Regions from separate parts of the Pseudoalteromonas sp. GCY genome, predicted to be linked through region 1. Evidence: predicted binding sites of a transcription regulator. Region 1 holds the regulator's gene; each other region holds the start of a gene.
The links. Region 1 encodes sigma-54, which starts transcription at its own class of promoters, with help from an activator protein. Its sites were predicted from a motif close to GTTGGCACGNNNNTNGNNT; they were not measured.
Positions count from the first base shown of each region.

Region 2: JJQ94_RS11055 (flagellar basal body rod protein FlgF) is a predicted target of sigma-54. The motif match lies at 1,976-1,994, and genes of this name have one in related genera.
Region 3: JJQ94_RS10840 (FimV/HubP family polar landmark protein) is a predicted target of sigma-54. The motif match lies at 3,820-3,838, and genes of this name have one in related genera.
Region 4: JJQ94_RS19650 (P-II family nitrogen regulator) is a predicted target of sigma-54. The motif match lies at 2,150-2,168, and genes of this name have one in related genera.

Region 1 covers NZ_CP068023.1:3,763,737-3,771,847, reverse strand. Annotated here, with positions in the region: gene mgtE (magnesium transporter) at 1-1,132, opposite strand, end outside; gene JJQ94_RS22370 (HPr family phosphocarrier protein) at 1,492-1,761, opposite strand; gene rapZ (RNase adapter RapZ) at 1,762-2,628, opposite strand; gene ptsN (PTS IIA-like nitrogen regulatory protein PtsN) at 2,621-3,079, opposite strand; gene hpf (ribosome hibernation promoting factor) at 3,081-3,368, opposite strand; gene JJQ94_RS22350 (RNA polymerase factor sigma-54) at 3,398-4,897, opposite strand; gene lptB (LPS export ABC transporter ATP-binding protein) at 4,944-5,669, opposite strand; gene lptA (lipopolysaccharide transport periplasmic protein LptA) at 5,666-6,211, opposite strand; gene lptC (LPS export ABC transporter periplasmic protein LptC) at 6,201-6,755, opposite strand; gene kdsC (3-deoxy-manno-octulosonate-8-phosphatase KdsC) at 6,752-7,303, opposite strand; gene JJQ94_RS22325 (KpsF/GutQ family sugar-phosphate isomerase) at 7,303-8,111, opposite strand, start outside.
Region 2 covers NZ_CP068023.1:1,336,115-1,344,225, reverse strand. Annotated here, with positions in the region: gene flgH (flagellar basal body L-ring protein FlgH) at 1-353, opposite strand, end outside; gene flgG (flagellar basal-body rod protein FlgG) at 370-1,158, opposite strand; gene JJQ94_RS11055 (flagellar basal body rod protein FlgF) at 1,175-1,939, opposite strand; gene flgE (flagellar hook protein FlgE) at 2,063-3,463, opposite strand; gene JJQ94_RS11045 (flagellar hook assembly protein FlgD) at 3,506-4,189, opposite strand; gene flgC (flagellar basal body rod protein FlgC) at 4,207-4,638, opposite strand; gene flgB (flagellar basal body rod protein FlgB) at 4,641-5,051, opposite strand; gene JJQ94_RS11030 (CheR family methyltransferase) at 5,337-6,170, opposite strand; gene JJQ94_RS11025 (chemotaxis protein CheV) at 6,186-7,118, opposite strand; gene flgA (flagellar basal body P-ring formation chaperone FlgA) at 7,259-7,966, shown strand; gene flgM (flagellar biosynthesis anti-sigma factor FlgM) at 8,039-8,111, shown strand, end outside.
Region 3 covers NZ_CP068023.1:1,290,410-1,298,520, reverse strand. Annotated here, with positions in the region: gene JJQ94_RS10840 (FimV/HubP family polar landmark protein) at 1-3,759, opposite strand, end outside; gene JJQ94_RS10835 (aspartate-semialdehyde dehydrogenase) at 4,050-5,066, opposite strand; gene JJQ94_RS10830 (4-phosphoerythronate dehydrogenase) at 5,104-6,228, opposite strand; gene JJQ94_RS10825 (DUF6419 family natural product biosynthesis protein) at 6,312-6,632, opposite strand; gene fadE (acyl-CoA dehydrogenase FadE) at 7,167-8,111, shown strand, end outside.
Region 4 covers NZ_CP068023.1:3,176,509-3,184,619, reverse strand. Annotated here, with positions in the region: gene JJQ94_RS19660 (S10 family peptidase) at 1-515, opposite strand, end outside; gene JJQ94_RS19655 (GGDEF domain-containing response regulator) at 791-2,020, shown strand; gene JJQ94_RS19650 (P-II family nitrogen regulator) at 2,210-2,548, shown strand; gene JJQ94_RS19645 (ammonium transporter) at 2,562-3,791, shown strand; gene mrcB (penicillin-binding protein 1B) at 3,953-6,274, shown strand; gene JJQ94_RS24250 (hypothetical protein) at 6,329-6,538, opposite strand; gene JJQ94_RS19635 (methyl-accepting chemotaxis protein) at 6,526-8,111, opposite strand, start outside.

The sequences.
Region 1 (8,111 bases):
CGATCAATACTGACCACAGCACGCCGTTTAAGGCGCCGATCGCCAGTTCTTTACCCATTAAAAACTTTTGGTTAGTCTGGTTAATATGACCAAGGGCAATACCACGAATCACTAAGGTTAGCGTTTGGCTACCGGCAACGCCACCCATACTTGGTACTATGCCATTTAACACCGCGAGAATAGGTAAAATATCCAGAGTTCCTTCGAAGAAGCTTGCAACAAACGCTGCCATCAAGGCGGTTAGCAGGTTAATCCCAAGCCAAATAGAGCGGCGCTGGCTACTTTTTAGAACTGGCGCAAAGGTATCTTCTTCATCTTCAAGACCTGCCATACTTAATAAACTGTGCTCAGCATCTTCACGGATGACGTCAACAACGTCATCAATGGTGACACGACCAAGTAAATGGGCGTTATCGTCAACTACAGGAGCTGAGATCCAGTTATGACGCTCAAAAAGCTGCGCTACTTCAGACTCATCCATGGAGATAGGGATCGTTTCCTTATCTTCATCCATCAAGTCTCGAACCATACTGTCAGGAGACTTAGTTAATAAGGTATTGACAGGCAGCGTGCCTAAAAAGCAGTTGTCTTTATCAACTACATACAACTCGTCCGTACCGTCTGGCAATTCGCCTTTAAGACGTAGATATCTAAATACAACTTCTAAGGTAACATCGGGTCGAATGGTGACCGTGTCGGTGCTCATCAGCGCACCGGCAGAGTGTTCCTTGTATGACAATGCTTGTGTCGCACGTTCTCTATCTTGGCTATCCATCGCACCGATAACGTCTTGGTAGACGGTATCAGGTAGGCTTCTCAGGACATCACCAAGGTCGTCGTCGTCCATGTCTTCTGTAGCGGCAGCAATTAGCTCCGGCTCCATCTGGGCGATGATCCCAAGTCTTACATCCTCTGACAGTTCCTCTAAGACATCCCCTTGGATATCTGGGTCAACGAGCTGCCACAGCATAGAGCGAACTTTATGAGGGGATGATTCTAAAAGCAGTGCTGTGTCACAAGGTGCTGTTTCTGCGAGCATACGCCTAACTTGAACAAACTGACCACTGTTTAAGGCTTTAGTTACCTTTTGGAGTTGTTCCAGTGTGTAGTCTTGTTCAAATACTTCAGGCATAGGCATCCTTTTTGATAATAATGGTGGCTAACGTGATTAAGTTAACCCAATTTATTTATTTTATCGCAGAAATCAATTTCTTAATTTGAATTTTATTCGTGTTGTTTCTGCTGGTGGGTTGTTATCGTTAATACACGTTAAAGGTGTACGCAACGATAAAGTAGGATTTTCTCGGCAACTCGCTTTACTGCACGAAAGAAACCTAAGTTGGTATTACAGTGTAACTCAGTTTATTGGGAACTACCAAGGTTTACGCTTAATTATGAGAGACTTATTAGACCAGTCTGGTTACGGAGGGGGAGATTAGCAGGGAATAAATGAATCAGGCCTTAGTGCTATTTTGGTGATTACAGTCCAAGTTACTCGGATTCATTAAATTTATTTTCTATTAGTCCACCAATGGCGTCTAGTGCATACTGAGCATCAGGACCTTCGCAGACAACTCGCACCTCTTTTCCCTGACTGCTTTCAAGTAACAACAGTGCTAGTACGCTGTCAGCAGCAGCACTTTTGTCTCCTTGATATAAGGTCACTTCAGCATCAAATTGGGTCGCTAACTGAGCAAGAACTGTCGCCGCTCGAGCGTGCAGACCGAGTTTGTTCTGGATTAAAAACGTATTTTCTAACATTTACCCCTCTTGCTCACGGTGACGAATTTTGACGTTAGGATGGGTTTTAGCAAAACGCTCACCAATGGTTTGCGCTAAGTATACTGAGCGATGCTGTCCACCAGTACATCCTATTGCGATCGTTAGATAGCTGCGATTGTTTCGCTCTAAGTGTGGTAACCAAGTTTGTACAAAGGTTTGGATCTGCCAAGTAAACTTTTGCACGATGCTGTGACTCGACAAATAGTCTTTGACTGGCTGATCTAGGCCCGTTAGCGGCTTAAGCTCAGGCTCCCAATGTGGATTGGGTAAAAAGCGCGCATCAAAAACGTAATCCGCTTGTTTTGGGATGCCGTGTTTAAAGCCGAAAGATTCAAAAGTTATAATGAGTTGTTTGTCTTTTTTACCTAAGATTTTTTCGCGGATATCTTCTGCAAGTTGATGAACGCTCAGGCCTGTAGTATCAATGAGAAAATCAGCGCGAGTGATCAACACGTCTAACAATTCCCGTTCTTTCTTTATCGCAACGTCTAATGGAAGATTATGCAGTGAAAGAGGGTGCAAACGGCGAGTTTCTGAGAAGCGTTTTATCAGGGTTTGATCGTCACTGTCTAAATAAAACAGGGTAGGTTTGGCGAAGCCGGGTAAGTATTCAAGAATGTCATTAAACTCGTCCTGTTCTTTAGGCAAGTTTCTAACATCAATGCTCACTGCAATTTTATTATAGTTGTCTGAAACACTGCGGACTAAAGACGGCAGCAAATTGACTGGAATGTTATCTACACAATAGTAGCCTAAGTCTTCCAATACTCGAAGCGCTACAGATTTACCAGAGCCTGAGCGGCCACTGATAATGATAAGCTCGAGTCCTTTTTCTTCATCACTCATCAAGTTCACCTTGGATCACTGCATATAACTCATCGTCACTTTTTGCTTGCCTAAGCATTTTGCAAAAAGACTTGTCTTTGAGTGTATCAGCAATCGCCGCTAAGGTCTTCAGGTGCTGTCGATTATCACCTTCGGGTACGATGAACGCGACAAAAATATCGACAGGCTGCTTATCTATGGCTTCAAACTGGATCCCTTGCTCGCTGACAAGTACCATTGCAAGGATTTTATCCAAACCTTCAAGTCGACCATGGGGAATGGCAATGCCTTTACCGATCCCTGTGCTGCCTAATTTCTCTCGCGCCATTAAGGCGTCCAAGATAGCATGCTGACTGGTATTTGGAATTTGGCTATGAGCCAGTTCGCTGATGTATTCTAAAATACGTTTTTTGCTATTAAAAAGGACCGCAGCTTTACTGCAGTCCTTGTTCACTAATTCACTTAATTTCATCTTAGTGTCGAGTAAGCTTCTCTTTGTGTTTAATAACTTGACGATCTAGCTTGTCGATAAGGCCATCAATTGCGGCATACATATCTTGATGCTCTGTTGATGCAAATAGCTCGCCGCCGTTTACGTGTAATGTTGCTTCTGCTTTTTGTACTAGCTTCTCGACATCAAGGATCACATGCACATTATTGATATGATCAAAGTGCCTTTCTAGCTTCGCAAACTTGTTGGTGACATAGTCTCTTAATGAGTCAGTAATTTCTACATGGCGACCAGTTAGATTTAGTTGCATAAGCATTTTTCCTTCTTGGGTTTTACGTCTTATATCAAGCTTTTACGCTGATTTGACGGTGGAATGGCTAGGGATTCACGATATTTTGCAATCGTGCGTCTCGCTACCTTAATTCCTTGCTCAGCTAAGATATCTGCAATTTTGCTGTCACTCAATGGCTTAGCGGTATTTTCTGCAGCTACCAGCTTTTTGATAAGTGCTCTAATTGCTGTAGAGGAGCACTCACCTCCATTTTCTGTACTTACATGGCTAGAGAAGAAATACTTCAGCTCAAATATTCCCCGAGGTGTATGCATGTATTTTTGTGTTGTCACACGGGAAATTGTGGACTCATGCATCTCAACCATTTCAGCAACATCATTTAGCACCATAGGGCGCATTGCTTCGGGGCCATGTTCAAAGAATGCCTGTTGTTGTTGCACAATGCAATTGGTAACTTTTAATAAAGTATCATTTCGGCTTTCTAAGCTTTTAATAAACCACTTTGCTTCTTGTAAATGTGAGCGAATAAACTGACTATCCGTACTGGATTTCGCCGTTCTAGACATCGCAGCATAATGGTCATTTACTCTTATTTTAGGCATAGCATCAGGATTTAGCTCTACGACCCAACGACCTTTTACTTTTTTCACCGATACATCAGGGATCACATATTCAGGCTCTTCATGAATAATGCTTGCAGCTGGTTTTGGGTTAAGGCTATGAATTAACGTCATGACCTCTTTGAGATCGGCTTCTTTAAGGCGCGTTTTCTTTGCCAAAGTTCGATAGTCACGGCTGGCAAGCAAGTCGATATGCTCTGTCAGGATCATTTTCGTTTCGGCAATCCATGGCGTATCTGGGGCGAATTGATTTAGCTGAATACACAAGCATTCTTGTAAACTACGCGCTGCGATACCGACAGGGTCGAAAAGCTGAATACGTTTGAGCACGGCTTCGACTTCATCCAGCTCAATAGGCTCTTCGCTACTTTCATCATTAATGCTTTCTAAAATGTCTTCGCAAGACAGTGTTAAAATGCCTGACAGGTCGACCGCTTCAATAATCGCAATCGCAATAGCTCTATCTGTTGGACTAAATGGCGTCAGCTCAAGTTGCCACATGAGATAGTCGTGGAGAGATTCAGAGGTTTCCCCTTGATAAACATTATCGTCATCGGGAAGTGGGCCTGAGCTTGCAGCGGGTGCTGCACTCATATACTCGTCCCAAGTGACATCCATGGCAAGGTCATCGCTCACAGTGTCTTTGCTCATGGCGGTATCTGAGTCTATCTCATAGTCACTAACCTGCGCTTCATCGCCTGAATCTTGATTGTCGTCAGCACTGCTCTTTTCTTGACTATGTTGGTCAGCGTTTTCGCCGTCAGTATTATCACCTTCTTCCACTTCTAACAATGGATTGCTGTCTAATGCTTCTTGTATTTCTTGTTGCAGATCCAATGTACTAAGCTGCAGCAAGCGAATGGCTTGTTGCAGCTGTGGAGTCATTGTAAGTTGCTGCCCCATGCGCAGCTGTAATGATTGCCTCATGTATCTCTAACAATCCTTTTTAACAGTTATTAATACTACGTCTTAACTATAGCTTGAATTGTTCGCCTAGGTAGACATCTCTTACGGTTTGATCTGCCAAAACATGTTCTGGCGTGCCTGCAGCGATTAACTCACCGTGTGAAACGATGTAGGCTTTTTCACATACGTCCAGTGTTTCTCTAACATTATGATCGGTGATAAGCACACCGATACCGCGGTTTTTTAGGTGCTCTATGATTGTCTTTATATCTAACACCGAAATAGGATCAACACCAGCAAAAGGTTCATCTAACAAGATAAACTTAGGATTAGCGGCTAAAGCGCGAGCGATTTCTACGCGTCTTCTTTCGCCTCCCGACAATGCCATGCCCTGTGAGTCGCGAATGTGTTGAATATTAAACTCATCCAGTAACTCGTTGAGTTCAGCTTCTCTTTCAACTTTAGATAAGTCTTTTCGAGTTTCTAAAATCGCCATCAAATTTTGATAGACCGTGAGTTTTCTAAAGATTGAAGACTCTTGCGGTAGATAGCCAATACCAAGTCGCGCGCGGCTGTGCATCGGTAGCAAAGTGATATCTTCGTCATCAATCTGAATAAAACCTTTGTCGCTTGGTACTAACCCTACAATCATATAAAAGGTGGTAGTTTTACCTGCGCCATTTGGGCCCAATAAGCCTACAATGCTGCCAGCTTGAACACTTAAGCCAACATTTTTGACGACCTGACGGCCTTTATAACTCTTTGCTAAACCAGTTGCTTTGAGCTCGCTCATTGATTGTTACCTTCTTCCTGCGCTTTTTTATCTTTTGCGTCTTTTTTGTCATCTACAGGAACAAGGATGGTTCTTACACGGGAATCTTCTTGGTCTGAGCGCTCAGCACTGATCAATTGCTTTTCAATGTCATAGGTGATGACTTGTGCATTGATTTTTTGCCCAGTTTGATTGATTTCCGCATCGCCAGAAATGACTAAGGTGCCTTTCGCAACGTCGTAACGAATTTCTTTTGCTTTGGCTTCTAGCAAATTACCATCAGGTTGACGTTCACTGAAAATAGCAGGGCTGCCAGTTGCAACAAGCAGTTGCTTGTTAGTACCAAGCTCCGCGCGTCGGTGGACTTCTAGGCGATCGGCATTTATTTTTCTGTTGCCATGAATAATAACAACATTCTGTTCAAAAATACCGATGTTGCTTTGCAGTTGAGCTTGCTGACGGCCAGCATCAATAATGACTTCATTTTGTTCTGCAGCAACTGCTAGAGTAGAACTTGCAAGCAAGCCTATGAAAACTAGTTTGTTAATGATTTTACTGGTCATAATAAATTGTCTTTGTGTGGTTGATGAGCTCGATCACTTGCTTTTGTAGATCCGCATGCAGTCCTTTACCTGTGATCCTAAGACTAGGACCCGTGATAACGACAGGGTGTTCCGATTTCATCAATTTTTGCTTAATTTCAACTCTTACATTATCGGCATTGATATCGGTGATCATGGCGTTAGGCGTTAAATTCTTTGCCAGCACATTGCCTTCTAATATCAAGGTATTGTTTTCGTACAGTGTTGCTTCTAATGCACTTATTTGCCAATTCTGTTCACCGTTATATAAGGTGAAAATGGGCTTTTCAAAGTGACTAAAGCCAAGATCTTGATACAACTCCATCTTATCAGCAGTTACCTGATAGTTTAATAAGCCATTTTCACTATAGGTCGTTTGCTGAAGCGTGGTTGCAACATAATCGGGCTTAGCTAACGGTTCATCTTCTTTTGCTGGATCCGCCTCTGATGGATTAAACATGGGCGACCACATCCATACCATTAAAGAAGCGAAAACAATGAGTAAGATGACACGCAATACGGTCATGTACTTGATCCTTTGGAAGTCAGTAAGTGATTTTGGCTGAGCATTAGAAGATCAGTCAATTCTCTCACAGCACCAAAACCACCAGGCATCAAGGTCGTGTAATGGGCGATATGTTTAACAAGAGGATGTGCATCATTGACGGCAACGGCAAAACCGACTCGTTCCATTACGGGTAGGTCTGGACCGTCATCACCAATATATGCAATTTCGTCATCACTAAGGTTGAGCTTAGTCTTCAGTTCATCATATGCCACTAACTTGTTTTCTTGGCCTTGGTAAATGTAAGTTACATTTAAACTAGTCATGCGTTGCTGAACTATTTGTGAATGCCTACCTGTGATAACGGCGACTTCGATACCACTATCAATCAAGGCCTTAATACCAAACCCATCTTTGGTATTAAATGCTTTCAGTTCTTCACCATTATTACCAAGGTATATACGGCCATCTGAGAATACGCCATCAATATCGCAAATCAATAATTTGATTTGTTTCGCTTTTTCCCAAGCTTCAGTTGAAATCGTCTGATATAAATCTTCAAATTGCATTACAGCACCCCCGCTCTAAGTAAATCTTGCGTATTCAAGGCGCCAACCGGTATGTTGTTTTCGTTTACCACAATCAAGCCATTAATTCGTTTGGTTTCCATGATATTGAGTACCTCTGCTGCGAGCATATCGGCGCGTGCTGTCGTACTTTTAGCCGTCATAACTTGCGTGATTGGGGTGGTGTGAATATCGACCTTTTGTTCAATAATACGGCGCAAGTCGCCATCGGTAAAAATACCTTGTAATTGCGAGCTTTCATCTACGATTGCCGTCATACCTAAACTTTTAGTTGACATTTCAAATAAAGCTTCTTTAACTGTGCAATGACTATTGACCATAGGGATTGCATCCCCTTGATGCATGACATCAGCAACGGTTAGTAGTAGACGCCTTCCCAAACTACCACCGGGGTGGGAAAGTGCAAAATCATCAGCCGTAAAGCCTCTGGCTTCAAGTAGCGCAACCGCGAGCGCATCACCCATCACTAGCGTTGCTGTGGTGCTGGCCGTGGGTGCAAGTCCTAGTGGGCACGCTTCTTTTGATACTTTGACACAAAGATGGACCGTTGCATTACGAGCCATTGTAGAGCTCGGGTTGCCCGTCATAGAGATTACCGGGGCACCTAAACGCTTAATCACAGGCAGGATAGAGATCACCTCTTGGGTTTCCCCTGAGTTGGAGATCATCAAAACCACATCATCTTTGGTGATCATACCCAAGTCGCCGTGACTTGCTTCTCCTGGATGAACAAAAAATGCTGGGCTGCCAGTACTTGCGAGTGTCGCTGCGATTTTGTTACCGATGTGGC
Region 2 (8,111 bases), 1.8 Mb from region 1:
AACTGTATTGCTTCCTTCCCGATATTGATGGCATTGCCACCAAGACCAATCACAGGGTCTAGGCTTGAATCACTGGATTTATCCAGTTCAGAATTTGCAGCTTTGGTTGCCTGAGTCGTTTCTCTGAGCACAATAGTAATGATATCACCAACTCTTAACGCTTTTTTGTCAGCATAAAGATCATTGGAAAACTGAGTATTAAACAATGACCCTGTTGCCACCATTTGGGCTTGATTATCCTCGGGATAGATAGGTGCATAATACGGATCGTCACGCACCACATTTTTATTTTGTGTTGTACTACATCCAGATAATGCAGCGACCGTTACGATGGCTAAATATAATGCACGCATAATACCCCCTACCCAATTACAACTGTTGATTAATGTAGCTCAGCATCTGATCTACCGTTGAAATCACTTTTGAGTTCATCTCATACACACGTTGTGTTTCGATTAGATTTACAAGCTCTTCGGTCACATTAACGTTTGACGTTTCAAGTGCGCCTTGAACAACTTTACCTAGGCCTTCAACGCTTGGGTTACCCTGTACTGGTGCACCACTCACAGCAGTTTCTGTATAAAGGTTTTGTCCAATCGGCTCAAGACCTGATGGATTAATAAAGTCACTGATCGTCAATTGCCCAATGACAACGTTTTCAGCTTGTCCAGCAACACGGACCGATACTTCACCATCTTGAGAGATAGTGATTGATTGTGCATCGTCGGGTACGTTCATCTCAGGTAAAACTGGAAAACCAGCGCCAGAGGTAACAATCCGACCTTCTTCATCCGTCGTGAACTGACCGTTTCTTGAATACGCAGTTGTGCCATCTGGCATCTGAATCTCAAAAAAGCCCGGACCTTGGATCATCCAATCCAAAGAGTTTTCGGTACTTAACATATTACCTTGAGAAAAATTCTTTTGGTTGGCTACCACTTTGGCACCTGCACCAAGCATTAAGCCTGATGGTAGTTCTGTATCTTGAGAGCTGCGGCCACCTGGTTGATTGATGTTTTGATATAGTAAATCTTCGAATATCGCCCGACTCTTTTTGTAGCCAACGGTACTGGCGTTCGCCAAGTTGTTCGAAATAACTGAAATATCAGTTTGCTGAGCATCTAAGCCTGTTTTACTTATCCACAATGCCGGATTCATAATCTCTACCTCACTCTTAAACTATGCGTAGGAGCGAAGTGTGTCGCTCATCTATTTCTTCAGCTGTTTTCATCAGCTTAATTTGCATTTCAAATTGTCTTTGATGGTTGATCATATCGACCATCTCATGAACAGGATTGACGTTGGACATCTCTAAGAAGCCACTCATCACTTTTGCGGTTGGAGATATTTCACAAAAGCCACAGATCCCATCTTCTAACTTATCTTCTTTTGGTCTATAAAGGCCGTCATTGCCTTTTTGTAGCTTACTATTATCTGCTTCAATAATTTTCAGCCTATCAACCACCTCAAGAAAGTTAGCAGGGGCGCCTTGTGGACGCACTTGAATAGAACCATCGTCACTAAAAACCACTTTATCAACGGGGATAGGTAAAACAATAGGTCCACCTTCGCCAATAAGTTGACGCCCGTGAGCGGTGACTAACGCACCGTCATTACGAATGTTAAGCGTGCCGACTTTGGTGTAAGCTTCTTCGCCCGAGGCGTCAACTACACTTATCCACGACTTATCATCTACTGCAATATCAAGCTCACGGCCAGTTTCAACGATTGCACCGCCGGTCATATTAGTACCTGGGCGCTCCTGCATCGCGAAAACTCGAGTAGGTAGCCCTTCGCCAAACGCCTGCATTGAGCGCGCTTGTGCAAAATCTGCTTTGAAGCCAGTCGTGTTGGCATTAGCAAGGTTATTCGCTTTGAGTGCCACACCGCGCAAGCTTTGCTTAGCGCCTGACATTGCGATATACACCATTTTGTCCATGACGATGACCTATAAAATTCAAACTTAATCTAGTTAATGCAAGCACAGTGCCAAAGTGATGAGATGTTTTTGACGGACATAAAAAAGGCTGCCTTTGGAGCAGCCTTTGGAGGGCATAATATATTATCGGATCTGTAATATATTTTGTTGTAATGTTGAGTTAACCTCAAGCGCTCGAGAGTTCGCTTGGAAGTTACGTTGAGCACTGATAAGGTCGACTAACTCGTTTGTGAGGTTAACGTTCGATTGCTCTAACGCCGATGAACTAATACCACCAAGAGTACCTGTGTTTGGCTCGCCTGCAAGTGGCTCACCAGAAGATAGGCTTTTCTTCCACTCAGTATTACCGATCGCCTGGAGGCCTTGAGAATTCGGGAAGCGTACTAGCGCGACTTGCCCTAGGAAAGTCGAGTCACCGTTAGTGTATGAAGCCACTACTTTCCCATCAGTACCAATATCAATACCTGCTAATCGACCTACGGTTGCACCGTCTTGTTCCAGTGCTTTCACTTCAAATCGACCTGATGAATATTGTGTCGGTAACTTCTGAGCAGTGTTTGCTTCATCACGCCAGTTAACAACGATATCATTCGGGAAAGTTGCGCCATTTTCTAACAAGTTTGACATACCAATAGTTGGATCTGTCGCATCTTGAGGACCTGCTAAACTAAGTGGATTAAAAGTTGTTCCAGCGTTGTTACTAAATGTCAGTGGTGAAGCTGATGGATCATCCGCTGTTTGCGAAGGAATACCACTTGCATCAAAACGGAACACACTTACTGGGGTGTATGGCACTGGTGGCGTGGCGGTTGGGTCAATTTGCTGCGCGTTATGGTTAAATGGCTTATCGTCCATTGTTGCATAAGTTGACCATTGATTATCAGCTGTTTTTCTAAAGAACAGTTGTAATGTGTGCGACTCACCCAATGAGTCATATACCGTAATTGCCGTTCTTGAGTTATACGATGCACTTTGCGTAGGATCGAATGCAATCGTAGGTGGCTGTGCCGTGGCATCTAGGTTAAACGAGGTATAGATTTGCGATGTTGCACGAGGAGAACCCGATGCATCAGGAATTTGAACAGGTGATGTTGTACTTAGACTCAAAGACGTTGTATCACCTGTCGATGGATCGACCGGAAAACCTTGTAAGTAGTCACCCTTAGCATTCACGATAAAGTTATCTTTATTTAGTTTAAATGCACCAGCTCGAGAATAGGTGAAATCCTGCGACTGAAGAGAGTTTGACATGGCAAAATAGCCTTCTCCCTCAATCGCCAAGTCTAGCGAGTTTTGCGTAAACTTTAATGACCCTTGGTGAAACTGCTGCGCAACCATGGTCGTTTGTACACCATCACCATTTTTCGTTTTGCCAGAGCTAAAAACCGAAGATGCGTAAACATCAGCAAATTCTGCGCGAGACTCTTTAAAACCCGTCGTGTTCACGTTAGCAATGTTATTTGCTGTTACATCCAAGTCTTTTTGCGCGGCGGCAATACCTGTCAGTGCTATATTGAAACTCATACTCTCACCTCTAAGTTCTTAAGGTTAATTCTTTTAAAACTACTATGCTATTTCAGCAATATCAGTTAAGCGCACCGCGCCTTCTTTGGTATTAATGACGATGCCATTAGCACCATTAACATTAACACTATCTATATTTCTGAATGTGGCCGAAGGTAAAGTTTGATATTCACCTTCAATCATGCCTTCCGCTTTTATGGTGTATTCACCAGGGGGCATCATCTCGCCATCTTTATTCTTACCATCCCACTCGAAACGCACAGCACCTACACTTTGCTCACCAAACTCAAGCGTATTGACCAAGGCACCTGACTCATCATAAATATCCACGGATAGATTCTGAACCGGTTCCTGTACTATCACAGACCCTTTCGTAAGTGCGTCGTCGCCATGTTCCAACGTCGTTGATTCAAGTAGTGCTTTTTTACCAATCAGCGTTGAAGCTTGAAGCGCTGAGTTAGAAGTCATTGATGCAGCTAATGAGTCAAAGTTCTCATTTAGCTTGGAGATCCCCTCAGCCATGGTAAAGCTTGTCATCTGCGCGATCATTTGATCGTTGTCCGCAGGCTTACTTGGATCTTGGAAAGAGAGCTGTTGAGTAAGCAGCGAGAAGAAGTCTTCTTGCGATAGCTCATCTCTGGGCTTTTTCTCCTCGGCCTGTTTTTGCCTATCCCAGTAGAGTGAATCAACACCCGTTGAAGAAGTGGCATTTACATTATTACTCATCAGCTGTTACTCCCAATTTAGCGCTGGCCCAGTTGCAATGTTTTACTAAGCATTTGCTTTGCAGCGTCTGCAACTTGAACATTGGTTTGGTAAGAGCGAGAAGCAGAAATCATGTTTGCCATCTCCTCTACCACATTCACATTCGGTTTATAAATGTAGCCATTTGCGTCAGCACTTGGGTGGTTTGGGTTGTACTCAACTTGAAGCGGCTTATCGCTCTCAACCACACCTAAGACTTTTACTCCTACTGAAGATCCCGCAACATTGTTTTGGGAAGCTGCAGCTTTGGAAAGTTCAGCAGCAAATACAGGGTGTCTAGCGCGATACACGGTATCTTGACTAGAACTCACTGAGTTTGCGTTTGAGATATTACTTGCGGTGGTATTCAGTCGCACATTCTGTGCACTCATTCCTGAACCCGCAATATCGAAAACGTTATATAAACTCATAATTATGCCCCTTGCCCGCCGAGTGCCTTCTTAAGGCCACTGAACTTACCACCAAGAAATTGCAAACTGGCTTGGTACTCTAATGCATTCTGTACATACAAGTTTCGTTCCACTTGTATATCAACTGAATTACCATCACCTGTATCTGCTTGATTTGGCGAACGATATAGTTCAGATGAATTACTCATTTTGGTACCACCACTGAGGTGTTTTGCATCTGTTCTAACCATATCATTGCCGCTTCTTTGCATTGTCTTTGCCGCTTTTAAAGCACCAGCAAAGTCAATATCTTTAGCTTTGTATCCTGGAGTGTCTGCGTTTGCGATATTGCTTGCTAGAATTTCAGCGCGCTGTGACCGCAGCAGCATCGTATGCTGGTGTATCCCCAACGCTTTATCGAAACTAATTGCCATTATCTGACTCCAAAAAATTGACTCAGGTATGACAAAGCAATCTTTAGGCCAGTTTTAAAAATAAATTTATACTTTAAATTTCAATATGTTAAATTATTTTTTTGGAATAATTAACCTTGAACCAATATTGAGATTAAGGAATGAAGTAAATAAGAGGAAGCGTCTGAATAATTGGCGGCTTGGCTGAAGCAATTCACGGTTAAAAGGTTGGAGATAGTTATTAGAATTGCGTTACAAATTGCAAATGCTAGCTATAGCGACCGTCCCTGCCGCTATATGTGAGTATCAGGTCTTTTTCTGATAGATAATCCCTGGATTACAACGGATCATATTAAAATCATCACTCAAACCCGCCATCGATTCCGACGCCCCTAAAAATAAATAACCATTAGGATTTAGCGACTGAGCAAATTGCGAAATAATTTTGGCTTTCACTTCAGGTGAAAAATAGATCAGGACGTTACGGCAGAAAATAACATCAAACTTACCCATAAGCGCATAAGAATCCAACAAGTTTAGATGTCTAAAGCTAACCATTTTACGGATCGGTTCCACTACTTTGGCCATTCCATTACCACTATCCATAAAAAACTTCTTTCTACGCTCAGGCGATAACCCTCGCGCCAACGCCAGCGCATCATATTCAGCATTCTTACACATATCCAGCATAGTGTTAGAAATATCTGTACCAACGATTTGAACACCCATTTTTAGCGCGCCTGGGCTTTTGCTCACATATTCACTCGCAGACATTGCGATTGAGTACGGCTCTTGCCCTGATGAACTTGCCGCCGACCAAATCTTAACTGGACGTCTTAAGTCTTTAAACTCTGGTAAGATTTTCGACTTAATCAACTCAAACGGATAAGTGTCTCTAAACCAAAGCGTTTCATTCGTTGTCATGGCATCCACCACAGCGGCACGCAATTGCCGCTCATGGGGACTGAGTGTTTTAGCTACTAAAGACGATAGTGTTTCTACACCAAAGCGAGCCATCAGAGGAGCGAGCCGGCTTTTGACCAAGTACAATTTATTGTCACCCAGTACGATACCGCACTGCTGCTCCAAAAAGGTTCTAAATTGGTCGTACTCTTTTTGCTCTAAATGCTTATTTTCCAAGTGCTACCACCAGCTTTAATCACAATGAACCCATTTCTTAACCGCTGAGGCTAATTCATCTGGGTTAAACTTAGCAATAAAATCATCAGCGCCGACTTTCTCAATCATGGCCTGATTAAATACACCACTCAGTGAAGTATGGAGTATCACATGCAATGGCGCTAATTTTGGATCAGCTTTTATTTCAGCCGTTAGCGTATAACCATCCATTTCCGGCATTTCAACGTCAGAAATTAATAGCCCTACTCGCTCAGTGACATTATTTTGACAGTCCATTTCCGCAATTTCACGAAGCCTGATAAGTGCTTCTTTGCCGTTCTTCGCAAGCTCAGTCTGAACACCTAATGGCTCCAATGCACGTTTGACCTGATTACGAGCAACCGCGGAGTCATCAGCGATAAAGACAATACGTTCGCCTAAATCTTTTTGCATTTCACCATCAGAGACAATGTCAGCACTGACTTCTGTGTTGATTGGGCAAATCTCATTGAGGATCTTTTCTACGTCTAATATTTCAACTAGCTCGTTTTCAATTTCTGTGACCGCTGTCAAATAGGAATAACGACCTGCCCCAGATGGCGGGGGCATTATTTTTTCCCAGTTCATATTCACAATGCGTTCTACTGCACTGACTAGAAAACCTTGAACTGAACGGTTGTATTCTGCAATCACAATAAAACAGTTACGAATATCTTGAATAGGAGGTCCACCTACCGCAAGTGACATATCAATTACGGATATCGTTTGGCCTCGAATATGAGCAACCCCTCGGATAAGCGGGTTTGACTTGGGCATGCTTGTCAATGCTGGACATTGCAGCACTTCTCGGACTTTGAAAACATTAATGCCGAAGCGCTGTCGACCTTGAAGTCGAAAAAGTAATAGCTCGAGACGGTTTTGTCCAACTAGCTGTGTACGTTGGTTAACCGAGTCTAAAATACCTGCCATTTCAATCTCCTACTGTATAAACCGCTAATCGGAACGATCTTTGCTTCGACTCTGATATGGTTTACCACCCTTGATTAGGTGCAGTTATTAAAGCAGAATCTTTATACCTTGTTTCACCCCATAAGCATAGTCGAAACATCATGAGTTTGTTAAAAAAAACCCATTACATTCAGTTTTTTTGTTTGTTCGCTTATTTTATAGGCGTTGACTATGGTTATTGTCAGCAATATGACAACAAAACTTTAGAACAAAGCGCAATAGAATTTGTTAAACCGAATGTAGAGCAAGATCCCGACAGCCAGCTGTCACTGACTGCTATACCACTTGATTCAAGAATTCCAGCACGTGATTGTCAATCGCCGTTGCAATATAGTACAGCGATGGCTCCGCCTTTTGATACTCAAGTGACAGTACAAATTAGATGCAACGATACCCTCAGCTGGACTCAATACGTCCATGTGCGTATCGATCACCTCTTCCCTATATTGGTTAGCGCGACCATGTTAGAGAAAGGCCGTGTTATTCAGGATGAAGATGTAAAAATAGAATATCAGCCAAAACGTTTTCGTAGAGTTTCTTATATAGAAGATAAGTCGATACTAATAGGTAGCAGAAGTAAACGTAACATAAGAGAAGGCCAAGCCTTTACCCAAGCTCATATTTGCATGGTCTGCAAAGGCGATACTGTAACGATTATTGCCAAATCAGGTGGACTCGTGATCAAAACTCAAGGAGAAGCGCAGCAAGATGGCAACCGGGGTGAACTTATTAATATTAAAAACGCTCGCTCTGGCAAAACCTTACGTGCTAGAGTAATAGAAGTGGAAACAGTAGAGGTGAATTTATAAAAAATTTGCTAAAGTAATACTACTGAACGCCGATAACATGGCTGAGAGTATAATTTTATTGGGTCTACAAACATGGTTAATCAAGTTAACGGTCAAAATCAGTCTACATCCGTTGCTAATAATGTTAAGCAACAGAAGGCTGAAT
Region 3 (8,111 bases), 1.7 Mb from region 1:
TGCTGCTTCGATTGGTGCTTCAGGTTCGTCTTCAAGTAAAGTCTCTTCGTCGAAATCTGCATTTAACTCTGGCAGCTCGTCTTCGATTTCAAGCTCAGACTCAAACGTGTCACTTTCTGCTGCTTCGACTGGTGCTTCAGGTTCGTCTTCAAGCAAAGTTTCTTCGTCGAAATCCGCACTAAATTCAGGCAAGTCATCTTCATCAAAGCCAGAGATTTCATCGTCGAGAAGATCGTCATCAAGCCCATCTTCGATATCAAATTGAGCGTCATTAGATAATGCTTCTGATAATGTTTTTTCGGTTTCGCTTTGCGAGTCTGTAGTTTCAAGCTCTTCGCCAAGCTCCAGCTCAGGGTAACTCTCTAGCTCTGCGCTTGGTTGCAGATCTTCTTCATCAAGAAACTCTTCTTCTGCCAGTAAATCCACTTCGTCATTAAGTGGATCATCTCCCAGCTCAATTTCAACTTCTTCATCCGAAAAGTCGTCTTCAAGTTCAGCATTCAACTCAAACTGTTCTTCGGCTTGAAGCTCCTGTAATAGCTCATCAACACTTTTTAAATCAGGATCTTCAAATTCACTGTCTTCGTCAGCTTGAACATTCTCATCACTAAAATCTGCTTCATTGGCTAGATCGGACTGTAATGTATCTTCCACCGGTTCTTCAGGTGATTCCGGAATAGCATCCTCTTCATCCAACATACCCGACAAGTGCCCTGACTCCGTTTGCTCAGACTCTACTGAAGGCTGTTCAGACCCCAGTTCAGGCTCGTCAGATTCTTCTTCAAGCTCTGGTAAAGTATCTTCTGCCGTTTCCTCTAGTAATGCATCGAGTTCGTCATCTGCCGGCTCATCAACTTCCTCTTCAAGCTCTGGCAAAGCATCTTCTGGTGTTTCGTCAACTAATGCATCGAGTTCGTCATCTGCCGGCTCATCAACTTCCTCTTCAAGCTCTGGCAAAGCATCTTCTGGTGTTTCGTCAACTAATGCATCGAGTTCGTCATTTGCCAGTTCGTCAGATTCTTCTTCCAGCTCTGGTAAAACGTCTTCTGGTGTTTCGTCAACTAATGCATCGAGTTCGTCATGTGCCAGTTCATCAGATTCTTCTTCCAGCTCTGGTAAAGTATCTTCTGCCGTTTCCTCTAGTAATGCATCGAGTTCGTCATCTGCCGGCTCATCAACTTCCTCTTCAAGCTCTGGCAAAGTATCTTCTGCCGTTTCCTCTAGTGATGCATCGAGTTCGTCATTTGCCAGTTCATCAGACTCATCTTCCAGCTCTGGCAAAACATCTTCTGGTGTTTCGTCAACTAATGCATCGAGTTCGTCATTTGCCAGTTCAGCAGACTCATCTTCCAGCTCTGGCAAAACATCTTCTGGTGTTTCGTCAACTAATGCATCGAGTTCGTCATTTGCCAGTTCATCAGATTCTTCTTCCAGCTCTGGTAAAACGTCTTCTGGCGCTTCATCTAATAAAGCATCGATATCATCACCTGCTAGATCATCGGACTCTTCTTCCAGTTCCGGCAACGTATCTTCCTGCGCTTCATCCAATAAAGCATCGATATCATCACCTGCTAGATCATCGGACTCTTCTTCCAGTTCCGGCAACGTATCTTCCTGCGCTTCATCCAATAAAGCATCAATATCATCACCAGCTAGATCATCGGACTCTTCTTCTAATTCCGGCAACGTATCTTCCTGCGCTTCATCCAATAAAGTATCAATATCATCACCAGCTAGATCATCGGACTCTTCTTCTAATTCCGGCAACGTATCTTCCTGCGCTTCATCCAATAAAGCATCAATATCATCACCAGCGAGATCATCGGACTCTTCTTCTAATTCCGGCAACGTATCTTCCTGCGCTTCATCCAATAAAGCATCAATATCATCACCAGCGAGATCATCGGACTCTTCTTCCTGTTCCGGCAACGTATCTTCCTGCGCTTCATCCAATAAAGCATCGATATCATCACCTGCTAGATCATCGGACTCTTCTTCTAATTCCGGCAACGTATCTTCCTGCGCTTCATCCAATAAAGCATCAATATCATCACCAGCGAGATCATCGGACTCTTCTTCCTGTTCCGGCAACGTATCTTCCTGCGCTTCATCCAATAAAGCATCGATATCATCACCGTCAAGCGTATCTGGCTCTTCGTTAATTTCAGCTAATGCATCGTCTTGCACTTCATTTAACAGGGCATCAATATCATCACCCGCAAGCTCAGTGCTTGGCTCCTCAAAATCAGGCAGTGCATCATCGTCAGCATCTTGAGAGGCATCAAGTAGCGCATCGATATCATCAGCATCGACCAAGCTCTCACTATCAAAATTGCCGCTAAATTCAGGCTCTTCATCTAGCGCACCGTCAAGGATTGAATCGATATCATCGTCATTTGCAACAGCACCCGCTTGCTCATCAGCGAGTTCTTCGCTCAGGGCTGCAAGGGCATCATCGCTAACATCAATTTCTTCATCTTGAGACTCGTTGAATAAATCATCTAGATCGCTGTCACTTAAGATATCTTGGCTATCATCAACATCAAGCGAAACTTCATCGCCAGCTTCATTGAAGCTCTGTTGCATAAAGTCTTCGTCATGATCATCACCAAACGAAATATCTTCGTTTAGCAAGCTATCCAGTTCATCTTGATCTAACGTGTCATTTCCTTCATCGAAGTCGTCATCAAGTGAGTCAAAGGTAATCTCATCGTCTTCAGGTAAGATATCGTCATCTAACTGTACGCTTGCGCCTAGCGCGTCTTCATCGTCGCCCATTCCGATATCAAGTGGGTCTGGCTCAGGGTCAAATGCAGTCGCAGCGGTTGCAGCTCCCGCCGCCGCAGCGCCTGCAGCCACGGATGGTGTTTGCGGAAGAAAATCGTCGTCATCTGTCGACGCTTGAGATTGGTTTCTCCGGCGTAGGAACATAACTAATCCAGCAATTGCCAGTAGTGCTGGTAATGTGGCAAGTAACGCAATTCCAGCTGGCGAGCTAAAGAATGCGCTTAACTCGCTACTTTCTTGCGCTTTTGCCTGAGCCGCCTGCTGGTCAATCATTTCATTTTGCAAGTCAATAACAGCCTTGAGCTGTTGCTGGATTTCGCTGTCTTTACCAAGTTGGGTACGAACCGTTTGAAGTTCAGTAGAAATAGCGCCGAGCTGCTGCTTTAATTTATTGTTTTCAGATAGGATTTCTTCAACATTGCGCACCGAGGATTTGAACTCTTTTTGTAAGTCCATCAGACGCATGTCCTGTTCCATCTTTAAAGAGCGCAGTTGATTAGTCAGGTCTTCTTTTGCTTCTTCTACATCGACTTTGCGAGCTTGTGTAACCTTTTTTTCAGCTTCGTTTATTGCATTTGAGTTCAATAATCCCTTACGCTTCATTTCCCAAAGTTTGTCATCTTGATCCGACTTTTGCTTTGCCAACTCAGGGTTAACACTGCGAATTTCATTGATGGTAGGAATACGTAAATACGCCCCATCCTGCATATGGTTGAGGTTTTTATCTAGAAATGAATTAGGATTTTTATCGTAAAGCGCCTTCATCACCTGATAAATGGTGACCGAGTCATCTGGTCGCACTTTTTGTGCTATCCGCCACAATGTATCCGTGGGTCTGATAGGCCCTATTGAGCGACCTTGAGCCCCATAATCAACCCCTTTAGGGCCTTTTAGCACTACCCCCTCTTGGGTATATACTGGTGTGGCAATCAGTGCGAATACAAAGATACTAAATAAGGCTAAACCGCGCATGCCGATCCTTTACTCAAATGTTTAACACCCGTTAAACGACGTTTTATTATTATGGCTTTGAAGCAAGCTCTATTCCAAATGCAAACTATAAACCAGATATGTTGGAATATCCATTGCAACGTATTGAAAGTTAACATGGTTATAATGCTTTTTACTGATTTTGGAATAGCTGATATAGGTGAAGAATAGTCAAGTATTTGACTTAACGGCAAACTTCTTGGCAGAAGTTTGCCGTTATAGCGCAAATGAAGTAAGCAAAACTCTGCTTACTTTGCGATATCAATGGGTACTTATAGATAGCTTTCTATCAGGGCTTCTGCAATTTGGATGCTATTTGTTGCGGCACCTTTTCTGGTGTTGTCTGATACCACCCATAAGTTTAAGCCCAGTGGATGTGAAATATCTTGCCTTACACGACCTACATAGACGGTATCGTTACCACTTGCATCACTTACCGGTGTTGGGTAATCGTTTTCGTCTTCAATTAGCTCAACACCCGGCGCATCAGCAAGTAACTGCTTAACATGTTCAAGATCATAAGGCATGCGCGTTTCAAGATGAATGGCCTCAGCATGACCAAAAAACACAGGAACGCGAACCGCAGTCGGGTTCACCAAAACACTCGAATCGCCCAAGATTTTTTGCGTTTCCCACACCATCTTCATTTCTTCTTTGGTGTAACCATTTTCTTGGAATGCATCAATTTGAGGAATAACGTTAAAAGCGATTTGTTTGCTAAATACTTCGTTTTCCATCGGTCTTGCATTCATTAAGTTTGCAGTTTGCTTAGCCAACTCATCTACCGCTTCTTTACCTGCACCAGATACCGCTTGGTATGTTGAGACATTAATTCTGTCAATGCCATAGGCATCATAAATTGGTTTAAGCGCCACTAGCATTTGGATTGTAGAGCAGTTTGGGTTAGCAATGATGTTACGATTTCTAAAATCTGCAAGACTGTCTTTATTCACCTCAGGAACTACTAATGGAATATCAAAGTCGTATCTAAAATGTGAGGTATTGTCTATCACAATGCAGCCAGCTTCAGCGGCGATTGGTGCATATTTCTCCGACACGGAACCACCCGCTGAAAACAAACCGATATGGGCATTAGAAAAATCAAACTCTTCAACATCTAGGACTTCGATTTTTTCACCCATAAAGTCAATTTCTTCACCCGCGCTTCGGCTACTCGCGAGTGGGTACAATGTGTCTACAGGAAATTTTCGTTCCGCTAGTAATTCGATAATTTGCTTGCCAACAAGACCTGTTGCGCCAAGTACCGCAACATTATATTTTTGCGACATTATTTTTCCTCATTCTGTAAAATACCAACCACAGCACTTAACTCTTGTGCTCAGAAAAGCCAAGTTGGTAAAGCTTTTCACTGATTGGTGAGTCATTATTGACTGCAATTGTACTAAATTCTCGACGCACGGGATATGCTTTACGCAAGGTATCAAAGCCCAATGTGTTTAGCTGTTTTCTCATGATGCCATCATCACGACGAATGTCATAAACAAGATGCGCTAAATTGACAATATCCTGCTCGTTGGCAGTACTTTGCAACTGGCAGCCAGTGACACTTGGTTTAGGGAGAAAATCACTAATCGTTTTGCTAGCTGGTAAATCGAATTCTCGGCATACGGCTTCGTATAACATTTGCGTGCCTCGTGCCTTGCCTTCTAGCGTATGGCCGGCAATATGTACAGAGGCAAAACGAGTATATTGCAATAATGGCTGTAAAATATTCGGCTCATTTTCCCAAACGTCTAAGATCAGCTCAAGCGCTTGCCCCCCCTCTACCGCGTGCAAAAGTGCTTGATTATCGATAACATCTCCACGGCTTGCATTGACTATCACCGTACCCGGCTTTAATGCCGCTATCCGCGATGCATCAAGTAGATGAACCGTTTTATGCGGGCCCTGCTTAACTAATGGAACGTGAAATGTCACGATATCCGCGCGAGCCAATGCTTCATCTAAGGCTATGTGTGAATCCAATGTACCTGCTTGCTGCCTTACTGGATCACACAATAATATCGTAAGACCAAGCCCTTTAAGCTTTGACGCCAAACACGCGCCAATATTACCAACACCAATAATGGCAATCGTTTTATCTTGAAGTGGCGTGGAGGTTTCTTGTGCGTATGCAAGTAGAGCGCTTATCACGTACTCGGCAACGGCTATCGCATTACAGCCTGGTGCGCTGCTGAACGAGATATTGGCGCTCGCCAACAATGAGGTATCAATATGATCAATTCCTATTGTCGCAGTCCCCACAAATTTCAGTTTATCAGCATGCGCTAACAGGGCCTCATTGACCCTAGTAACTGAGCGAGTCAACAGAATATCGACATTTTTTAGCTCGTCAGGTTGAAGGTTACGGCCATCAAACCGAGTTACCTCCCCAATTTCGCAGAAGAATGACTCAACTAAGGGCATATTTTGATCGGCTAATATTCGCATGCGGGTTTCCTGTCACCTATTGTCTCGAGTACTCAGGCGATAACACATCGCCTGAATCGAGTTTAACATGGCAAGGTAGGCGACTAATAATAAAACCTTTTATTTTGTGTCACCGCTTTATTGCAACCAAAGGCAATTGCAAAAAACATCACGCAGCATACAAAAACCACAGCACCTTTTAGACTTAACCAGCCACCTGAATCAAGTAAAGGGCAAAACGTCATGGCCAACACATTAATACAGCACAGTAATAAGGCCCAACGAGTATAAGCACGGTAGCCAAGTAATGCAGCAAACAAACTGCTAAAAACATTAAAAAGCACCGCTTCAGGAAAGAGGTGAAAGGCCGACAACATGGCGGCAAAGGCCAAAATAGTCACTAGATAAAAAATACTTTGCTGCATCTTGTTTCTCCTTAACATGGACAGCAATATCAACCGCTACACAAGATCGTGGCGGTAAATCCTAACTCACATAGCTACCAAAAAAATGGACTGCATTTGCTACTCCTTAGCAATTCTTAAAAGCACCATTTCGTTGCTATGCTTAACCCAATTGTAGAAACATTAACGTGTATTTCAATGCAAATCAGACATGAAGTTTTGGCAATTATAATGCACATATTAGGCACTTCGCTGAAAGAAAATTCATGTGCATTTTCGTCACATTGCACTATGCCCATTACACTTAAATATCGGTCAGTAATTAATAACGTTGAAAATCCTCTTAGGTTGTAGATGGGGTTTAGTCAAAGTAACCTTCAAATTAACAATAAGAGAGGTATGAGTCATTTAACACTCAGATTCAGTACAAAACGTAAGTAATATGTCACAACAAGGCATCAACTAATTCGCCCAGAAGATATGAAGACGCTTGAAATATCAGCGTTAACCAGCTAGTCTAACTGGGTGGTCAGACCTCTTATAAGGAAGAACAACATGACACTTATATTTGTTCTCGCGTTGTTAGCCTTGCTCAGTGCAGCAAGCTATCATCGCGCAAGCTGGAATACCGCTCTAGGTATTGCAGCAGTTACAATGCTAGTTGGCACCTTTGCTGGTGCATTTGGCATTATCTCTTGGTTAATTTTCTTAGCGATTGTTATTCCACTTTCAGTAACGAACCTGCGTCAGCAGTACATCGTGGCTCCAGCATTTAAAGCGTTCAAAAAAGTTACGCCGACAATGTCAGAAACCGAGAAGTCAGCGATTGATGCTGGTACTACTTGGTGGGAAGCCGATCTATTTTGTGGTAACCCAAACTGGGATAAACTTCATCAGTTTCCAAAGCCGCGTTTGAGCGTTGAAGAGCAAGCGTTTTTGGATGGTCCGGTGGAAGAAGTGTGTGCCATGCTTAACGATTGGGAAGCAACACACGAACTGACTGACTTACCGCAAGACGTGTGGCAATACTTAAAAGACAACAAGTTCTTTGCGATGATCATCAAAAAGCAATACGGTGGTCTTGAGTTTTCAGCTTACGCGCAATCTTGTGTACTACAAAAGCTTACCAGTAAATCAACTTTACTATCTTCTATCGTGGGCGTACCTAACTCGTTAGGCCCAGGCGAACTACTTCAGCACTACGGTACTGACGAGCAAAAAGAACACTACTTACCTCGCCTAGCAGTGGGTGATGAAATCCCTTGTTTTGCATTAACGTCACCTGAAGCGGGCTCTGATGCTTCATCTATCCCTGACTTTGGTGTGGTATGTAAAGGTGAATGGGAAGGTGAAGAAGTATTAGGTATTAGCCTAACCTGGAACAAACGCTATATTACTTTAGCACCTGTTGCAACTGTACTTGGTCTGGCGTTTAAGATGCGCGACCCGGACGGTCTATTAGGTGATAAAGAAGAGCTAGGTATTACTTGTGCGCTTATT
Region 4 (8,111 bases), 590 kb from region 1:
CCAAAAAACATCTTTGTTTGTTCGGCTTTACTAGGATATTTACCTTCAGCATTTTTGAGTACGCGAGAATAACCTGTGTTTACTGGGTTTACATAAACAATATCGGCAACATCTAGCACTGAATATGGGTTATCTTTCAAGCCGTAAGGTTGCAGTGGATATCCTTCGTCATCAATTTTTAATACTCTTGGGCCAGTATAGGCAATGTGCATCCACACGGAAGCAGAGCCTGGACCGCCGTTAAATGAGATCAGCAGCGGACGTTTGCTCATATCTTTGATTTTTGTGCGCTTGTAGTAGGTGTAATGCAACGTTGCAACTGCGTCGCCGTTTTCATTCCACACCGGCTGTGTGCCTGTTGTCGCGGTGTAGTTAATACGTTCACCTTTTATTTCGGCTCTATGCTCAGTTGTTATTTTATGATCTATCTCAATTGCGCGGTTGTGCTCTTCAGCTATGCTTGGCGCTGAGAGTAGGGCACAACTCACGAGCAATAGTGGTAGTAATTTTTTCATTGCTTCCTCGGTATTACAGTAGGTATGTCTGCATTAAAGAAGTATTTCATCTGAAATTCAAAGCCATTGAGACAAACTCAACAAAAAAAACGGCAGGTTTGAAAGTAGGCTGTTGTAACCTCGTTTATCGAAAAGTAACGAATTTGAGCCGATTTGGTTTTTTTTAGTGCAAGATTCGCGTATATTTAGTACTTTATTATGTAGTAATAAAGTATTTAGCCCCGTTAAATTCTTGTTTCACTGCGCTTCTCGTTGTACTTAAGAGATCTCAATCCATGCAAAGAATTTTAATTGTTGAAGACAGTAAAGTCGTACAACAGGTATTGCGACACCTTGCTGCTCAGCATCTAGATGTCGAAATCGATTTTGCTTGGTCCCTCAAGGAAAGTAAGGACTTCTTAGCACAGCACCAATATACATTGGCGCTGGTAGATTTAACGCTGCCCGATGCGATGGACGCAGAGGTCGTGCAGCTCACGCTCAGCCACAAAATTCCTACCGTGGTGCTGACCTCAAAAATAGATGAATATAGTCGCCAGCAAATGCTTGAAATGGGCGTGGTGGATTATGTGATTAAAGATAACCGTGATTCATACCTATACGCGGTCAAGTTAGCATCTAGACTGTTGAGAAACCAAGGTTGCAAGGCGCTGATCGCCGATGATTCTGTGATCAGTCGAGCGGTAATGAAGCAAATGCTTGAAAAGCAATTATTTACAGTGCTTGAGGCGCAAGATGGCGAACAGGCACTGGAGATGTTGCTATCTGACCATGAAATTAAGCTACTGCTGACAGACTTTGCGATGCCGACGATGGATGGCTTTGAGTTGGTGAAATCCGTTCGTAATAGTCGCGGACGAGATGAGTTGGCGATTATTGGTCTGTCTGGCGCGGGAAGTCATGGTTTGTCAGCAAAGTTTATCAAATATGGCGCCAATGACTTTTTGGCAAAACCTTTTATGAGTGAAGAGTTTCATTGCCGCATCATGCAGACGATGGAGCAGCTCAATTTGATTGCAGAAATCAAAGAATATGCCCATCGAGACTATTTAACAGGACTTTATAATCGCCGTTATTTCTGTCAGCAAGCAGAGCGTTTAATCAAGAACAAACCGAGTCAGCATATATTGGCATTGTTAGACCTCGATCATTTTAAATCTATTAATGATCAATATGGTCATGAAAGCGGTGATGATGTACTTAAACAAGTTGCTGATTTACTGCGTAGTGCATTTGGTCACTACATTGTGGCACGTATTGGTGGGGAAGAGTTTGCTTTGCTTATTCCAAGCTCAGATATGAAGATGGCAAAGCACATGCTAGAAGACTTTAGAGAGCGCCTTGCGCAGCAAGCATTCAAAATTCCTGAGGGTAAGCATTATTGCACCATCAGTATTGGCCTCGCGGCTTGCCAATCAAAGAGTCTAAGCGAAGTAATGCGCAAGGCTGATAAAGCGCTCTACAAAGCGAAGGACAAACAACGCAATTGCGTTATCGCGCATTAGCTTTTCGTTATTTGGGTGTTTATGCACCAACTCAGTTCAGACTTAATATCAATGCACCTAGATGGTGCATTTTTTATGCGTAAAATTCCATCTTCAACTTTAATTCATTGTTAATTAAGGAATAAAAAATTTGGCACAAAGGTTGGATTACTGCATACAACAGGATCAATTGTCCTAAGGGGACTCAGCATGAAAATGATAAGTGCAATAATAAAGCCATTTAAACTTGATGAGGTACGTGAAGCGTTAGCCGATCTGGGGATTGAAGGCATGACGGTTGTTGACGTCAAAGGATTCGGACGTCAGCGCGGACATACCGAACTATATCGCGGTGCAGAATATCAAGTCGATTTCATTCCAAAAATAAAAATAGAAATTGCGACGTTAAGCGAAAACGCCGAGCGCGTTGTGGAAACGGTTACAAAGGCTGCGTTCACTGGAAAAATTGGTGACGGAAAAATCTTTGTTTACGACTTAGACCAAGTTGTTCGGATCCGTACCGGCGAACTTGATGAAGAAGCCATTTAAGGGGAGCCAAGCAATGGAAAATACAATAATAGAACTAAAATTTTCATTAAACACTTTTTACTTTCTGATCTCTGGCGTCTTAGTTATGTGGATGGCTGCTGGATTCGCTATGCTTGAAGCGGGATTAGTACGCTCAAAAAATACCACTGAAATCCTTACCAAGAACGTCGCACTGTACGCTATTGCTTGTACTATGTATCTGCTTATTGGTTACAACATCATGTATGTCGATAATGCCGAAGGTGGGGTTTTACCAAGTCTTGGTGCGCTCATTGGCAGTGCTGCTAAGGATGCCGACCATGCACTGCAATCCGACTTTTTCTTCCAAGTTGTATTTGTTGCAACGGCTATGTCAATTGTCTCGGGCGCTGTTGCTGAGCGTATGAAATTATGGGCGTTTTTAGCATTTTGTGTGGTGTTAACTGGTTTTATCTACCCGTTAGAAGGCTATTGGACGTGGGGCGGTGGTTTCTTATCTGAGCTTGGCTTTGTTGACTTTGCCGGCTCTGCCATTGTGCATGGTGCCGGTGCTGCTGCGGCACTAGCGGGTGTCTTGTTACTTGGTGCGCGCAAAGGCAAATATGGTAAAAATGGTGAGATCTATCCAATTCCTGGTTCCAACATGCCACTGGCTACACTAGGCACCTTTATTTTGTGGATGGGGTGGTTTGGCTTTAACGGTGGCTCTCAACTGTTCCTTGCCGACAAAGAAAATGCCATCGCGGTTAGTCAAATCATGCTAAATACCAATGCGGCGGCGGCTGCAGGTGCGGTTGCTGCACTGTTGGTGTGTAAATTAATGTGGGGCAAGGCGGATTTAACTATGGTGCTTAATGGTGCACTAGCAGGTCTGGTGACCATTACCGCTGAGCCTGCCTCTCCAACACCTGTATTAGCGCTTATCCTCGGTGCCATAGGTGGTGCATTGGTGGTGTTTAGCATCGTTGCGCTAGATAAAGCAAAAATTGATGATCCTGTCGGTGCTATCTCTGTTCACGGTATATGCGGTGCGCTGGGTGTGATGATGGTACCATTTTCAAACTCAGACGCTACTTTCCAAGGTCAGGCTGTGGGACTTATCACTATTTTAGGTTTTGTTTTCATTGCTTCTTATATTGTCTGGAGTGTATTGAAAGCGAGCATGGGGATCCGCGTTGGCGAAGAAGAAGAGCTAAGCGGTATGGATCAACATGATTGTGGCGTAGATGCCTATCCCGAGTTCGTGACAGTTCGCGGACAGTAATACCAATTTGGCTCTCGGTCAATATTGTAAAGTTCTCGTTGTCTAAACAAAGTGAGTCCAGTAGGGCTCACTTTTCTTTATAAATATTATTCTACTTTCAGCAGTTGTTAATTTAGGTTACCCTACCATCTTGCGATTCATTTTTTAGTTTTACTTGGGTCATGACGGATAAAAAGAAACGAACACCTACCAACAAATCAAACGTCAAAGCGAACACTTCGCGTAAAAACAATACCCAGCAAAACGGTTCTAAGATGCAAAGAGTTAAAAGCCGTGTCCTGAGCACGTTGTGGTCTTTCTTTTGGAAGGGGACTATTGCGGCGATATTCCTTGTTGCAATCTATATCATCTACTTAGACGCGAAAATAAGCCGGCAGTTTGAGGGCAATAAGTGGGAACTTCCCGTTCAAGTTTATGCCAGATCGATGCAGTTTTTTCCTGATCAGTTCCTTAATGAGGATGAAGTGCTGTGGGAGCTGAAGCGGCTTAACTATTCTCGTGTAAATCGTATCAGCCGTACCGGTCAATATACCGTTCAAGGTCGCACAATCACCATTCATCGCCGCGCGTTCGAATTCTACGATGGCCCAGAAGTGGCGCGTATTTTTACGCTTAATTTTGCTGGTAAGAAGCTTGCCAATATTGTCGATAATCAAGGTCGGCGCTTAGCTGGGGCTCGCCTAGAACCAGTGCAAATTGCTCGGATCGGCAATGAATCGCGTCAAGACAGAGAGTTTGTTCCGTTCGATAAATTCCCTAATATTTTAAAAGAAACACTGCTGGTGGTAGAAGATAGAGACTTTTACCAACATCATGGGGTTTCTGCGCTGTCTATTTTGCGTGCATTGTATGCCAACATCAAAGCTGGGCGAACAGTGCAAGGTGGCAGTACGCTCACGCAACAGCTCGCAAAGAACTTTTATCTCACCAGAGATCGCACCTTAGTCCGCAAGGTGAATGAAGCATTCATCGCATTGATTTTAGATTTCCGTTACAGCAAAGATGAAATCCTTGAAGCCTATTTAAACGAAGTGTTTTTGGGACAAGCCTATAATCAAGGCGTTCATGGTATGGGGCTTGCGGCCGATTTTTATTTTGGTAAGCCAGTGGACGAGCTTGAGTTTGACCAAGTCGCGATGTTAGTCGCGATGGTTAAAGGGCCGTCTTTTTATAACCCAAGGCGCTACCCTGAGCGGGTAATGGAAAGGCGTGATTTAGTCCTGAGGTTAATGGTGGAAAATGGCCTTATCACAACGCCTGAGTATCGCGCAGCGCTGGCAAGGCCGATTGATGTACAGCCTTTAAAAGCGAGCCGTATGCAGTCTTATCCTGGATATTTGGAGTTGGTGAATCGCGAGTTAAAGAAACTCGTGCCTGATGATGACATTGTCGACTCTGGGATTCGGATTTTCACCTATCTCGATTTACAAAAACAAACGGCGATGGAAGATGCCGTTAAAAAGGGCTTACCTTACTTAGAGCGCCGCTTTAAAACGGAAGATCTAGAAACCGCGATGCTGTCAGTTAATGTTGAAAAAGCGGGGGTATCGGCGTTAGTTGCTGGTCGTCAGTTGAAGTTTTCAGGTTTTAATCGGGTATTAGACACCGAGCGTAATATAGGTTCACTGGTCAAGCCCGCTATTTATTTGAGTGCTTTGTCGAATCCAAACTACCATTTGGGCATGCTGCTTGATGACAGTCCCCTTGAAGTGACAGACGGTTCAGGTAAGGTTTGGTCTCCAGAGAACTTTGATCATAAATTCAGAGGCCAAGTGCCAATGTTTGAAGCGTTCAGCAATAGCATCAATATTCCAGCAGTAAACCTTGGTTTGGATGTGGGGGTTAACCGAGTCGCACAAACTTTGAATGACCTTGGTGTCTCTAAGTCGATTCCACTTTATCCTTCTTTATTATTGGGCGCGTTAGAGCTATCCAGTTTTGATATTGCAGAGGCGTACACCACACTTGCTGCAGATGGTAAGCAGAGCGAGTTGACCAGCGTCATGGCTATCACCGATTCACTGGGTAAGCTGGTATACGAACATCCAGTACAAAAAAGCCAAACGCTAGACAGCGATGCGGTATACATGACGAAATACGGTATGAAGCGTGTAACTAAAAAAGGCACGGCAAAACGCCTCAATCTTCACTTCCCCTCAATTCAACTTGCAGGGAAAACGGGGACGAGTAATGATTTAAGAGACAGCTGGTTTGCAGGTTTTGACCAAAATACGGTCACTGTTGCTTGGATTGGTCGCGATGATAACAAGCCAACGGGATTAACGGGCAGCCAAGGTGCGCTTGAGCTCTATATTCGCTATCTTAAACCACTAAATCCACAAGCGATTGTTGATGAGCGTCCAAAGTCCATTCGCTGGGCGTTTGTCAATCCGAAAACGGGTAAGCAGTCGCCTCCGAGTTGTGGTCCTGTATTGCAGCTACCTATTAGAGAGAGCATGTTCGAACCAAGACCTAGGTGTTGAGCAAACTATTGGCTGCTAGAGTTTGTTAACTCTAGGGCCTGTCTAGCACAGCCTCTAAGCTTTAAATTTATCGATTTCTTTATTTAAAGTTTGTGAGAGCTTGCCAAGTTTTTGTGCATCGCTCTGGGTCGCTCTTGCGGAACCCAGAGTATGCTGTGCTAAGTTACTGATCTCAGATGATTCATTCAATGCGTGTTCGGTCGCTTGGGTTTGTTGTTGCACTAACTGACTGATCAGTTTCCCTTGTTCATCTATGTCTCGCATGCTTTGCTCTGCGTGCTGAAGCACTTCATTGGTTTCATTCGCGGCGATAACACTTTGCGCCATATTGTCTTCACTGCTGCGCATTTTGTCTTGCGTGTCTCTGATGCAGCTTGTAAAGATTGAATAATATTGTGTATTTCTTCCGTTTGTTGCTGCGTTCTCTGCGCAAGCGTTCTAACTTCATCCGCTACCACCGCAAATCCTCGGCCTTGTTCACCTGCACGAGCAGCCTCAATTGCGGCATTGAGCGCGAGTAAATTGGTTTGCTCGGCAATCTCTCTAATCGCGGAGCTCACCTGACTAATGTTTTGCGTGTCTTCCGCGAGCTTGTCTAAGGCTGCACGACTTTGTTGAAACTCAGCTTGTAGTTCGGTCATTTGCTGTGCAAGGGCTGTGGTATTGATGCTACTTTGCTTTACTTGTTTGGCTGCTACGGAGGCCAGCTCTGTGGCGCTAAATGCGGCATCCTCAACCGAGCGAGCGGACTGCGCCATATTCTCGAGTGAATGGTGGATAGACTGGATTTTATTCTCCTGCTGGGCGACGTCCTTCTCAGTATCTTGGCTTATCTTATTGAGTGTTCTTGTTGCTTGCTGTAGCTCGTCATTACTTAATCGAACGTTACCAAGTAAAGAAATAAAGGCATGTAGTACCGCATTAAATTGTTCAATAATTTGGCTAAGCTCATCGGAGCCGGTTGTCTGTGCTTTGATGCTTAAATCCCCTCGAGAAGCGCTCTGCGCGACATGTGAGAAAGTCGTGATGGTGCCCATGACCGAAGAGTAAAAGCCAACCATAAGATAAATAGCGATGATCAGTGCGAGTAGTGAAGCCAAGGCAACGGTGTTTCTGATCCACCGTTGCTGGTTTTGTTTTTCAGCGACAAGCGCGGCAAGCGTGGGTGTTGCAACATTAACAAACTGCTTGATAGCATCACTTGCACTTTGGTAGTAACGGTTAAATTGCGCTTGTGAGAGCGCCAGTTCATCAGGGTCTAACAAGCCTGTTTTCACCGCTTGCTGATAATCTGAGAGGCTAGACTCAAGCTCAGCTAAGGGCTGACTAAGCTGCTTTTTGAGTTGCTGGTTATCATTGATAGCAATGTTAAGTTTGCCTGAAAATTGTGTCGTGACGCCAGGTAATCCTTTGTTTAAATTGGACAGTGCAATAAAACTATCTGGAGTAAAACTGCCTCTACTGATGATATCGCGTGCCTGCGCTTCAATTTGATTGATTTGCGATATAAGTCTTGGTGCAGATTCAACAAGCGTGCGATTCAGGTAACTGCGTGCAAGATCATCATCGACGGCAAGTTGAGAGGCAATTGAGAGCTGCTCAAGGGCGCTTGCGCCTGCGGCGCTCACTTTGGGTAGCTTAGCGCGTTGTAATAAATTTGAATTATCAGCGGCTTTACCCGCTAAAATATTTTCCAACATACTGGGGTAAAGCGCGAGTCCTTGCCTTTGCATCTCACTGACAGAGATAGAATGGTTAAGTACACTGTTTAGAAAAAACAAGCTGAGGCTTAGCGGTAGTAATAAAATGCCAAATACAACGGCCATTTTTGTTTTGT